2 linked regions of the Methylosarcina fibrata AML-C10 genome follow. The protein of the gene in region 2 binds, or shares a complex with, the protein of the main gene of each other region. Links are inferred from orthologs where the notes say so. Each region holds a gene or a part of one and is shown on either strand. Other genes may lie near its edges.

Region 1 (4,924 bases), 210 kb from region 2 along the record:
ATCAAGTGTTGTTGCTGATCGGCATGAAGCGCTCGAAAAAAGAACCGACGCGCAAGCATCCGATGGGCTTCGGGCGCGAATCTTACATCTGGTCGATGATGGTCGCGATCGTTCTGTTCTCGGTCGGCGGGCTGTTTTCGATCTACGAAGGCTGGCTCCGCTACAACAATCCGCATGAAGTCGAGAACGAAGGCATTGCCTTGCTCATCCTGCTGATTGCGATCGGGCTCGAGTCCTTTTCTCTGAAAGGGGCTTTGGGAGCACTGGCGGCCGAAAAAGGCGAGCGCTCGTTATGGCAATGGTTTCGGGAAACGCAATCGTCCGAACTGATGGTGGTCACCGGCGAGGACATTGCGGCACTTGCCGGGCTGGCCATCGCGCTGGTGATGCTGGGCCTGACCATGATCACCGGCAATACCGCCTACGATGCCGCGGGTTCCATGCTGATCGGCCTGCTTTTGGTTGCGGTTGCCGCCGCCGTCGGCAGGGAAGTTCATTCGTTGCTGATCGGAGAATCGGTCGAAGACGTTCGCACTCACGTCGAGCAGTATCTGCAAAGCCAGCCCTGCGTGCGGCGTGTGCTCAATCTGTGGGTGATCAATCACGGCAACGCGGTGATGCTGACCGTCAAGGCCGAACTTCCTCCCGAAATGCCCGTCGGTGACGCGGTCCGGCAAATCAACCGCATGGAAAGGGAAATCAAACAGGCTCATCCCCGGATTCGATGGATATTTTTCGAGATCGATGAAACCGATTAATGGGTTTTGTACCGTTTGAAGCAGACCGCTTCGGTTTCGATCAGGCACAAGATATTTTCATGTCGCTTTTGAACTCTGTCCGACTCTCTTTATAATATAACGCAGCCTGAAACAGCTCTTCCTCGTTGCCGTATTGATGGTGCCCGGAAAAAGCCGGTAACTTCCTTCGGGTTGAAAAACAGAAATTGGCACTCATCCCACATCATTCTTCCGAATCGAGGCGATCGGGCTGATTCGGACCGATTGAACTCTGCAATTCGCCGCTCAAGCGGCCTACGTCACACTGCACAACATGGAATTCAAACTGATCAAAACCGACGGCCATGCCCGCCGCGGCCGACTGGCTTTTGCCCGCGGCGTCGTGGAAACGCCGATTTTCATGCCGGTCGGCACTTATGGGGCGGTCAAATCGCTGACGCCGGAGGATTTAACCGGCCTGGGCGCACAGATCATTCTCGGCAACACGTTTCATCTGATGCTGAGGCCGGGCATGGAGGTGATCAGGGCTCACGGCAGCCTGCACGAATTCATGCGCTGGGACAGGCCGATCCTGACCGATTCGGGCGGCTTTCAGGTATTCAGCCTCGGTGCGCTGAGAAAAATCAGAGAAGAGGGCGTTACTTTCCAATCGCCGGTGGACGGCCGCAGGATCTTCATGGGGCCGGAAGAATCGATGCAGGTGCAGCAGGATCTGGGTTCCGACATCGTGATGATTTTCGACGAATGCACGCCTTATCCTGCGACCGAAAAACAGGCGGCGGAGTCGATGCGGCTGTCGCTGCGCTGGGCCGAGCGCAGCAAGAAGGCGCACGGCGACAATCCTTCGGCGCTGTTCGGCATCGTTCAGGGCGGCATGTACGAACATTTGCGGCGGGAATCGATCGACGGGCTGACCGCGATCGGCTTCGACGGCTACGCAATCGGCGGTCTTTCCGTCGGCGAGCCCAAGGAGGAAATGATGGCGACGCTGGATGCGCTGCACCCGAAAATGCCGGCCGACAAGCCGCGCTATCTGATGGGCGTCGGCACGCCCGAGGATCTGGTCGAGTCGGTGCGCCGCGGCATCGACCTGTTCGATTGCGTGATGCCGACGCGCAACGCTCGCAATGGCCATCTTTTCACCCGTTTCGGCGTGGTCAAGATAAGAAACAGCCAATATCAGTTCGATACCGGACCGCTCGATGAAACCTGCGGCTGCTACACCTGCCGGAATTATTCCAGAGCCTATCTCCGGCATCTGGATAAATGCGGAGAAATGCTGGGTTCAAGGCTCAACACGATCCACAACCTGTATTATTATTTGCACCTGATGCAGGGACTGCGCGATGCCATCGAACAACAGGAACTGGATGAATTTGTCAGGAGATTTTACCAACAACGAGGTAAAGTTGTTCCGACTGTGGCATAATAGTTCGATTTATCATTATTATAAGTACGAGGATGATCATGAGTTTTTTCATTTCCGACGCGATGGCAGCCGCAGCGCCGGCCGCACAACAAGCCCCCGGCATCGAAGGCATGCTGTTTCCGGTAGGCGTCTTGCTGTTCTTCTATTTTCTGTTCCTGCGCCCGCAATCCAAGCGCGCCAAAGAGAAAAAACAGATGCTCGCGACGATGACCAAGGGCACCGAAGTGGTGACCTCCGGCGGTATTCTCGGCAAGGTGGCCGATCTGGACGACAATTTCGTCAAACTGGAAGTCGGCGACAATCTCTTCATTCAGGTGCAACGCCACAGCATCGAAAACATCATGCCGAAAGGGACCTATAAAGCGATCGCCAAAAAGGCCAAAGTCTGAAATCGCACCCGGCGTCAAGATTCGTGGCCGGCCGGCGACGGCGGTTCAATCCCAGACTCGATTAAATCGATGGAATATTAGAAATGCAAAATCAATATCCTCTTTGGAAAAATATTCTAGTCATCACTGTCTTCATTATTTCGATGATTTATGCGTTGCCGAATTTGTACGGCGATGACCCTTCCGTGCAGGTCTCTTCTGCGCATTCGGCGGCGTTGGACCTGTCCCGGGCCGACAAGATCGAGTCGGCCATCAAGGCGACCGGCGTTGCGATCAAGGCGTTCGAATACAAGAACGACCGGGTGCTGGCGCGCTTCAATAGTACCGATGATCAGATCAAGGTCGCGGATTTGCTCCGGGAGCAGATGGGCGATGACTACACGGTTGCGCTTAATCTTGCGCCGGCGACCCCGGCCTGGCTCGATGCGTTGGGCGCGAAGGCAATGTATCTCGGCCTCGACTTGCGCGGCGGCGTTCACTTTCTGATGGAGGTCGACATGGACGCGGCCGTGAAGCAGGCGGAGGAACGCTATAACGACGACGTGCGCCAGGCCTTGAGAAACGGCAAAATTCGTTATCAATCGGTGGCCAAGGAGGACAACTTTATAAAAGTCAAGCTCAAGTCCGCCGACGACAAGGCCTCCGCGTTGAATCTTTTGAAAAAAGATTTTGGCGGCCTTGATATAACCGAAGCCGAACAGCAGGATCAGATCTGGCTGAAAATGTCCGAAAAGGAAATTCGGGAAATCAAGAAATTTGCGGTTTCGCAAAACATTACGACCCTGCGGAACCGGGTCAACGAATTGGGCGTTGCCGAGCCTGTGATTCAGCAGCAGGGCAACAACCGCATCGTCGTCCAGTTGCCCGGCGTTCAGGATACGGCCCGCGCCAAGGAAATCCTGGGCACGACCGCCACGCTGGAATACCGGCTGGTCGACGTCGAGCACGACGTGCAGCAGGCGGTTGCCGGCCACGTGCCTGCGACCAGCCGTCTTTACTATGAAAAGAACGGCGCTCCGATCCTGCTCGACCGCCGGATCATCGTGACCGGAGATCAGATCGTCGACGCTTCGTCGGGCATGGATCAGGACGGGCGCCCGGCGGTGTTCATTACCCTGAACGGCGCCGGCGCCAGCAAAATGGGCAAGGTCACCCAGGCCAACGTCGGCAAGCCGATGGCGGTAGTCTTTATCGAATACAAGGTCGAAAGTAAAACGGTCAACGGCGAGAAAATCCGGACCAAAAAGAAGGTGGAAAAAGTCATCAGCGTCGCCACCATTCAGGGCGTTTTCAGCAAGCGCTTTCAGACCACCGGCCTGGACAGCCCGCAGGAAGCGCGCAATCTGTCGCTGCTGCTCAGAGCGGGATCGCTGGCGGCGCCGGTCGATATCGTTGAAGAGCGCACTGTCGGTCCCAGTCTGGGTCAGGAAAATATCAGCAAGGGCATCAATTCCAATGTCTACGGTTTCATAGCGATCGCTCTGTTCATGATTGCCTATTACCGGTTGTTCGGAATTTTTTCAGTCGTCGCGTTGGGCGTGAACGTGTTGCTGCTGGTTTCGGTGCTGTCTTTGCTGCAAGCCACGCTAACGTTGCCGGGCATGGCGGGCATTGCACTGACCGTGGGCATGGCGATCGACGCCAACGTGCTGATCAACGAGCGAATTCGCGAGGAGCTTAGAATCGGCATGACTCCCCATGCCGCCATTTATGCCGGTTATGAGCGAGCGTTTGCGACCATTTTAGATTCCAATATTACCACCTTGATTGCCGGCATCGCGTTGTTCATGCTGGGCTCGGGCCCCATCCGCGGGTTTGCGCTGGTGCTGTGCATCGGCATTTTAACCTCCATGTTCAGTGCGGTTCTGGTATCGAGAGCGTTGGTCAACGGTATCTACGGTTGGCGGCGTAAGTTGGATAAATTGGCTATCTAATAGGTGCGATTCAATGGAATTTTTTAAAATTAAACGCGATATCCCGTTTATGCGTTATGGTCGGGTCACTACGACCATTTCGCTGGTGACTTTTATCTTGGCGATACTGGCACTAAGCTTTAAAGGGCTTAATTTGGGATTGGACTTTACCGGCGGCATCCAAATTGAAGTCGGTTACAATCAGCCGGCCAACCTCGAAACGATTCGAAAAATTCTGGAAGATCAGAAGCTGACCGAATTTTCGGTGCAAAATATCGGCAGCGTGAAAGAGGTGCTGATCCGTTTGCCAATGAAGCCCGAAACCAACAACGTCAAGTTGAGTGAGATGGTATTGGCAAAATTGAAAGAGCAAGACCCTGGCATCGTGTTACGCAGCGTCGATTTTGTCGGACCTCAAGTCGGCCAGGAATTGTTCGAAAGTGGTGGATTGGCGCT
Region 2 (6,178 bases):
TCCGCTTAAAAACTGGTCCGCCAGAAAATAGGGCTCGATCGCGGCAAAAAATCCAGCTTCTTGCTGCCGGGCAAAAAACTGGGCCAGATGATCCAGAGTGCGTTGCGGGCCTTGTTCGTAAAACTGGATGGCCAGGTCCGGAAAACGCGGCGACTCCCCGATCAGGATCGAACGCATGCGCACGACGTCGGGCCGGGTAATGCGAAACAGAAACGCCCTGGCGAAAGCGACCAGAGCCGCTTCCGGCTCCCCTTGAAGAGACAGCGTTTCGACGAACTGATCGCTACAGCGCCTGATCAGAGCGCCGAACAGGCCGGCCTTGCTGCCGAACTGGCTGTAAATCGTCCTCAACGACACCCTCGCCTCCCTGGCGATGGCTTCCATGCCGAGGTTGCCGTAGCCGTGCTCGAGAAAATGCGTCAAGGCCGTATCGAGCACGCGGTCTCGGCTTAACAATTCGCTGCCCTTGGCGGGGCGTCCACATTTGATCATTGCAGGGTGCTCATAATAATTGTTTGTCTCTGATGAAATAATCTTAATCATAACCTAGAATAAATGGTAATATATATTACCGTTATTAATTCAATGACACTCAGGCAATCATCAGGATGAACATTTACAGAGGCGGTTCCGAGTTTGTTGATTCCGAAAATTCCTGCATGGAATCCTTCGTTTCGACTATCCCCCATCAGGTCATCTTCCGAAAACGGCCGCTGCCCAGGGCACGGCTGGCAGGTCTGGCCGCGATTGCTCTGGCCGCCGTCAGCGGCTGCCGAAGCGGCGATGCTCCCGGCAATCAACCGCCGCAAGGACCGCCGCCCACGGTAAAAACAGCCCAGCCGATAAGCCGTGACGTGACCGAGTGGGATGAATACACCGGCCGCATCGAAGCGGTGGAATCGGTCGATATCCGCGCCCGGGTCGGCGGCTATCTGGACAAAGTCAACTTCAAGGACGGAGAGACCGTCAAAAAAGGCGACCTGCTGTTCGTGATCGATCCCCGCCCGTTCAAGGCGCAACTGGACTATGCGGCGGCGGAACTGGAGCGGGTCCGGTCCCGGAAGGAACTGGCCGCCAACGACATGGCGCGGGCCGAACGATTGTTCCGGGTCAAGGCGATTTCCAAAGAAGAGTACGATGCCCGGCAGAAAGGGCTGCGCGAAGCTTCCTCGGTGGTCGAATCGGCTTCGGCCAACGTCGTAACCGCCCGGCTGAATCTGGAATTCACCCAGGTGCGGGCCCCGATTGACGGACGCATCGGCAGGGAATTGATTACGCCCGGCAACCTGGTCAAAAGCGACGAGACGCTGCTGACCACGATCGTCTCCACCGATCCGGTCTATGTCTACGTCGATGCGGACGAACGCGCGGTGTTGAAATACCGTCGGTTAAGACAGCAGCAAGGCCGGCCCGATGCCGGCGTCGAAGGCACCCCGGTCGAGCTGGCGCTGGCCGATGAAAGCGACTTCCCGCATCGGGGCGTGCTCGATTACATCGCGCCGCGCGAGGATACTTCCACCGGTACGGTGACCCTGCGCGGCGTCTTCCCCAACGACAACGAATTGTTGAGTCCCGGTTTTTTTGCCCGCCTGAGAGTCCGCGCCGGCGCGCCTTATCCTGCGCTGCTGCTTCCGGACCGGGCGATCGGGACCGATCAGGCGCAGCGCTTCATCTGGGTAATGAATCAAAAAAACCAGGTGGAATACCGCAAAATCGAACTGGGCGCCCATATCGGTCAGACCCGCGTAATCAAAAAAGGCCTCGACGCCGGGGAATGGGTGGTCGTCGAAGGCTTGCAGAAACTCAGACCCGGCATTCAGGTCAATCCCGAGCGGATTTCGCTTGCCGAATCTCAACAGGAACCGTAGCCCATGGATCGATTCACTCATTTCTTCATCGATCGGCCGATCTTCGCATCGGTCCTGTCCATCCTGATCCTGTTGGTCGGAGGACTGGCGCTGCTCGCGCTGCCTATCGCCCAGTATCCGGAAATCGCACCGCCCACCGTGGTCATCAGCACCACTTATCCCGGCGCCAACGCCCAGGTGGTCGCGGAAACGGTGGCCACGCCGATCGAACAGGAAGTCAACGGCGTCGAAGACATGCTGTATCTGTCTTCGCAATCCACCAACAGCGGCAGCATGTCGCTGACGGTCACCTTCAAGCCGGGCACGAATCTCGATAAAGCCCAGGTGCTGGTGCAGAACCGCGTGGCTCTGGCCGAGCCCAAACTGCCGGAAGAAGTCCGCCGGCAGGGCATCAGCGTCAAAAAGCGCAGCCCGGACCTGAGTCTGGTGGTCAACCTGATCTCGCCCGACAAGCGCTACGACAGCGTTTATCTCAGCAATTACGCCTTGCTGCAGATCAAGGATATTCTGGCGCGACTGCCCGGCGTCGGCGAAATTCTGGTGTTCGGCGCCCGGGATTACAGCATGCGCCTGTGGCTTAATCCCGAGCAAGTGGCGGCGCGCAACCTGACCGCGAGCGACGTGGTCAACGCGATTCGGGAGCAGAACATTCAGGTCGCGGCCGGTATCGTAGGGCAGCAACCGGCGAAAAAGAGCCCGGACTTTCAATATACGGTCAGTACGCTGGGGCGGCTGATGGAAGCCGATCAGTTCGCCGACATCGTGATCAAAAAAGGCGAGGACGGCCGGATCACCCGCCTTAAGGACGTGGCGCGCATCGAACTCGGCGCCAAGGATTACAACTCCGGACTGGTGCTGGACGGCGAACCGACCGTCGGGCTCGCCCTTTTCCAGTTGCCAGGCTCCAACGCGCTGGACACCAAAAAGGCCGTCGTCGAAGCAATGGAAAAACTGAAAACCCGGTTTCCGGAAGGGCTCGAATACAACCTGGTCTACGATACCGTAGTGTTCGTGCAAGAATCCATCGATGCGGTGGTCAAAACGCTGTTCGAAGCCCTGTTGCTGGTCGTGATCGTGGTCGTGGTGTTTCTGCAGAACTGGCGCGCGACGATCATTCCCCTGCTGGCCGTACCGGTTTCCCTGATCGGCACCTTCGCGGTGATGGCCGCGCTGGGCCTGTCCTTGAATACCTTGTCCCTGTTCGGTCTGGTGCTGGCGATCGGCATTGTCGTCGACGACGCCATCGTCGTCGTCGAAAACGTCGAGCGCCATATCGCATCGGGCCTGAAAGCCAGGGAAGCCACGCGCAAGGCGATGTCCGAAGTCGTCGGCCCGATTATCGCGACGGCGCTGGTCCTGGTGGCCGTGTTCGTGCCCACCGCCTTCATCACCGGCGTCTCCGGTGCATTCTACAAGCAGTTTGCGCTCACGATCGCGGTTTCGACGATCATTTCGGCGTTCAACTCGCTGACGCTGAGCCCGGCCTTGTGCGCCTTGCTGCTGGATCGGGCGCACGGCGACAAGGACCGGCTGACGCGCGTCATCGACGGTTTGTTCGGCTGGTTCTTCAAGAGCTTCAACCGGTTTTTCGACTGGTTCGGCGCCGGCTACGCGCGCCTGGTCGGCCGATTGATCCGCATCACCGCCGTCGTGCTGGTTCTTTATCTCGGACTCAACGCTCTCAACTTCGTGGCCTTCGAAAAAGTCCCCACCGGCTTCATTCCGCAACAAGACCAGGGCTATCTGATCCTGTACGCTCAGTTGCCGGACGCCGCTTCCCTGGCCCGCACTCAGGACGTCGTACAGAAGGCGACGCGCATCGTGCTGGACACCGAAGGCGTCAAGCACCTGAATGCCTACGCCGGCTTTTCGATCCTGAGCGGATCCAGCCAATCCAACGTCGCCACGATGTTTGCGAGGCTCGACGATTTCGATGAGCGCGCCGGGCATCCCGAGCTTCATGCCGATGCGGTGGTCAAAAATCTTCAGCAGCGCCTGGCTTCCGTCGAGGACGCCTACATCGCCGTGTTCGCACCGCCGCCGATCCGGGGCATGAGTTCGGTCGGAGGCTTCAAGCTGCAAATCCAGGATCGGACCAACGCCGGCATCGAAGCCCTTCAGCAAGTGAACAACGAGATGATCGCCGAAGGCAACCGGCAGCCCGGACTGGCGGGCTTGTTCACGACCTTCAGGGCCGGCGTGCCCCAGTTGTTTCTGGACGTAGACCGCACGCGCGCCAAATCGATGGACGTTCCCCTGAAAGAAATTTTCGACACCCTGCAGATTTATCTGGGCTCGCTGTACGTCAACGATTTCAACGCTTTCGGACGCATCTACCAGGTCGTCGCCCAGGCCGACTCCGAGTTCCGGATGAAGCCTTCGGACATCGTGGAACTGAAGACGCGCAATCTTCAGGGCGGCATGGTGCCGCTCGGATCGCTGGTCGACGTGAAACCGATCGTCGGGCCGGACAAAATTACCCGCTACAACATGTACCCGGCGGCCGAAATCAACGGCAGCACGCTGCCCGGCGTCAGTTCCGGCCAGGCCATCGAGATCATGGACAAAGTGCTGAACGACAAGCTTCCGCCGGGATTCGGCTTCGAATGGACCGAACTCAGCCTGCAGCAGGTACTGGCCGGCAACGTCGCGATGCTGGTTTTTCCGCTCAGCGTGATCTTCGTCTTTCTGGCACTCGCCGCCCAGTACGAGAGTTGGTCGCTGCCGTTCGCGGTGATCCTGATCGTGCCGATGTGTATCCTGTCCTCGATGGCCGGAGTCTGGCTGCGCGACATGGACAACAACATTTTCACCCAGGTGGGCTTTATTGTTCTGGTGGGCCTGGCCAGCAAGAACGCGATTTTAATCGTCGAATTCGCGAAACGCCGACAGGAAGAGGGACTTGACCGGTTCGACGCCGCGGTCGAGGCGGCTGGCATTCGGCTGCGTCCGATTCTGATGACTTCGTTCGCCTTCATCATGGGCGTATTTCCGCTGGTGGTCGCCGAAGGCGCGGGCTCCGAAGCGCGCCGAATCCTGGGTACCGCAGTATTCAGCGGCATGGCCGGAGTCACCTTGTTCGGGCTGTTGCTGACGCCGGTTTTCTACGTCACCGTGCAGGGCCTGGCGCACCGGATCGCATCGTCCAGGCTGAAAACCGGCCAGGCGCCGGCCGCTCCCACTTCTTCGAGCTCAGAATCATGATTCGATTGGCAATAACTTCCCGTATCCGGATGGCTTTCGGGCGGAGTCTTTTCATCCTTTCCTGGTCGAGCGCGATCGGGTTGGCCGGCTGCGCCGTCGGCCCCGATTATAAAACGCCGGCAGCGGCCCCTCCGCCCGTTTTCACCAATGCCCGCCATGCCGAATATTCAGGGCAGGCCGCGCAAAAAGAATGGTGGAAAATCTTTAACGATGCCGAGCTGAATGCGCTGGTCGACCAGGCCCTCAGGCATAACTACGACCTTAAAAGCGCCCTTGCCAATCTGCGCGAGGCCCGGGCGCTGTATCTGGAATCCGGCTTGAACCTGGCGCCGATCGTTACGTCGCACGCCAACTATACCGACCAGAAACGCAGCGTCGGCGCGCTGAACAACCGGAATTTCGTGCCGAGAGGGCTGAAATTGTACAACGTCGGCTTCGACGCCTTCTGGGAAGTCGATTTTTTCGGCCGCGTACGCCGCGACATCGAAGCCAGCCGGGATGAAGTCGAGGCGCAGGAAGCCAGCCTGCGCGATCTCGGCGTCAGCGTGATCGCCGAAGTGGCCCGGAATTATTTCGAATTGCGAGGACTTCAAAACCAGCTCGCCGTTGCGCAAAAAAACGCCGAAAACCAGGCGCAGACGCTGGAAATTACCCAGGCCAGGCTCGACATCGGCCGCGGCACCGAACTGGACACGTCGAGAGCTTCAGCTCAGCTCAATACGACCCGGGCCAGAATTCCGCTGCAGGAAGCGGCGATTAAACGGGCGATCCACCGGCTCGGCGTACTCACCGGCCAGCCGCCCGGCACCCTGACCGTAAAACTGTCGCAGCCACAGCCCATGCCGAAGCTGCCGGAAACGATCGCCGTCGGCAACCCGGCCGAACTGTTGCGCCGCCGTCCCGACATCCGCATCGCCGAGCGCACGCTGGCGGCGGCGACCGCCCGCATCGGGGTGGCGACCGCCGACCTGTTTCCGCGCGTGACCTTCGTCGGCACCTTGTCGCTGGAAGCGAATACGCTTTCGGGCCTGGGCGCGGCCGGCGCCGACGCCTACTCCCTGGGCCCCAGAATCAGTTGGGCGGCGCTGGATCTCGGCCGGGTCTAT

Evidence for each region.
Region 1: the proteins of A3OW_RS0106830 (region 2) and yajC are in contact, whole or in part, in a crystal structure (PDB 2RDD), measured with the Escherichia coli proteins. The link is inferred for Methylosarcina fibrata AML-C10 from one-to-one orthologs.

What each region holds. Positions count from the first base shown.
Region 1 is NZ_KB889965.1:1,217,006-1,221,929, reverse strand. The notes cover bases 1,189-3,879. They hold yajC (preprotein translocase subunit YajC), read left to right. Parts: upstream 1,189-2,204; coding sequence 2,205-2,555; downstream 2,556-3,879. Other genes in these bases: secD (protein translocase subunit SecD), read left to right, coding at 2,639-3,879; tgt (tRNA guanosine(34) transglycosylase Tgt), read left to right, coding at 1,189-2,166. Also shown: A3OW_RS0105915 (cation diffusion facilitator family transporter), read left to right, coding at 1-758; more of tgt, read left to right, coding at 1,051-1,188; more of secD, read left to right, coding at 3,880-4,489; protein translocase subunit SecF, read left to right, coding at 4,503-4,924. UniProt on the Escherichia coli protein: The SecYEG-SecDF-YajC-YidC holo-translocon (HTL) protein secretase/insertase is a supercomplex required for protein secretion, insertion of proteins into membranes, and assembly of membrane protein complexes.
Region 2 is NZ_KB889965.1:1,427,341-1,433,518, forward strand. The notes cover bases 1,499-5,272. They hold A3OW_RS0106830 (efflux RND transporter permease subunit), read left to right. Parts: upstream 1,499-1,871; coding sequence 1,872-5,072; downstream 5,073-5,272. Other genes in these bases: A3OW_RS0106825 (efflux RND transporter periplasmic adaptor subunit), read left to right, coding at 1,499-1,868; A3OW_RS0106835 (efflux transporter outer membrane subunit), read left to right, coding at 5,102-5,272. Outside these bases: A3OW_RS0106820 (TetR/AcrR family transcriptional regulator), read right to left, coding at 1-492; more of A3OW_RS0106825, read left to right, coding at 609-1,498; more of A3OW_RS0106835, read left to right, coding at 5,273-6,178.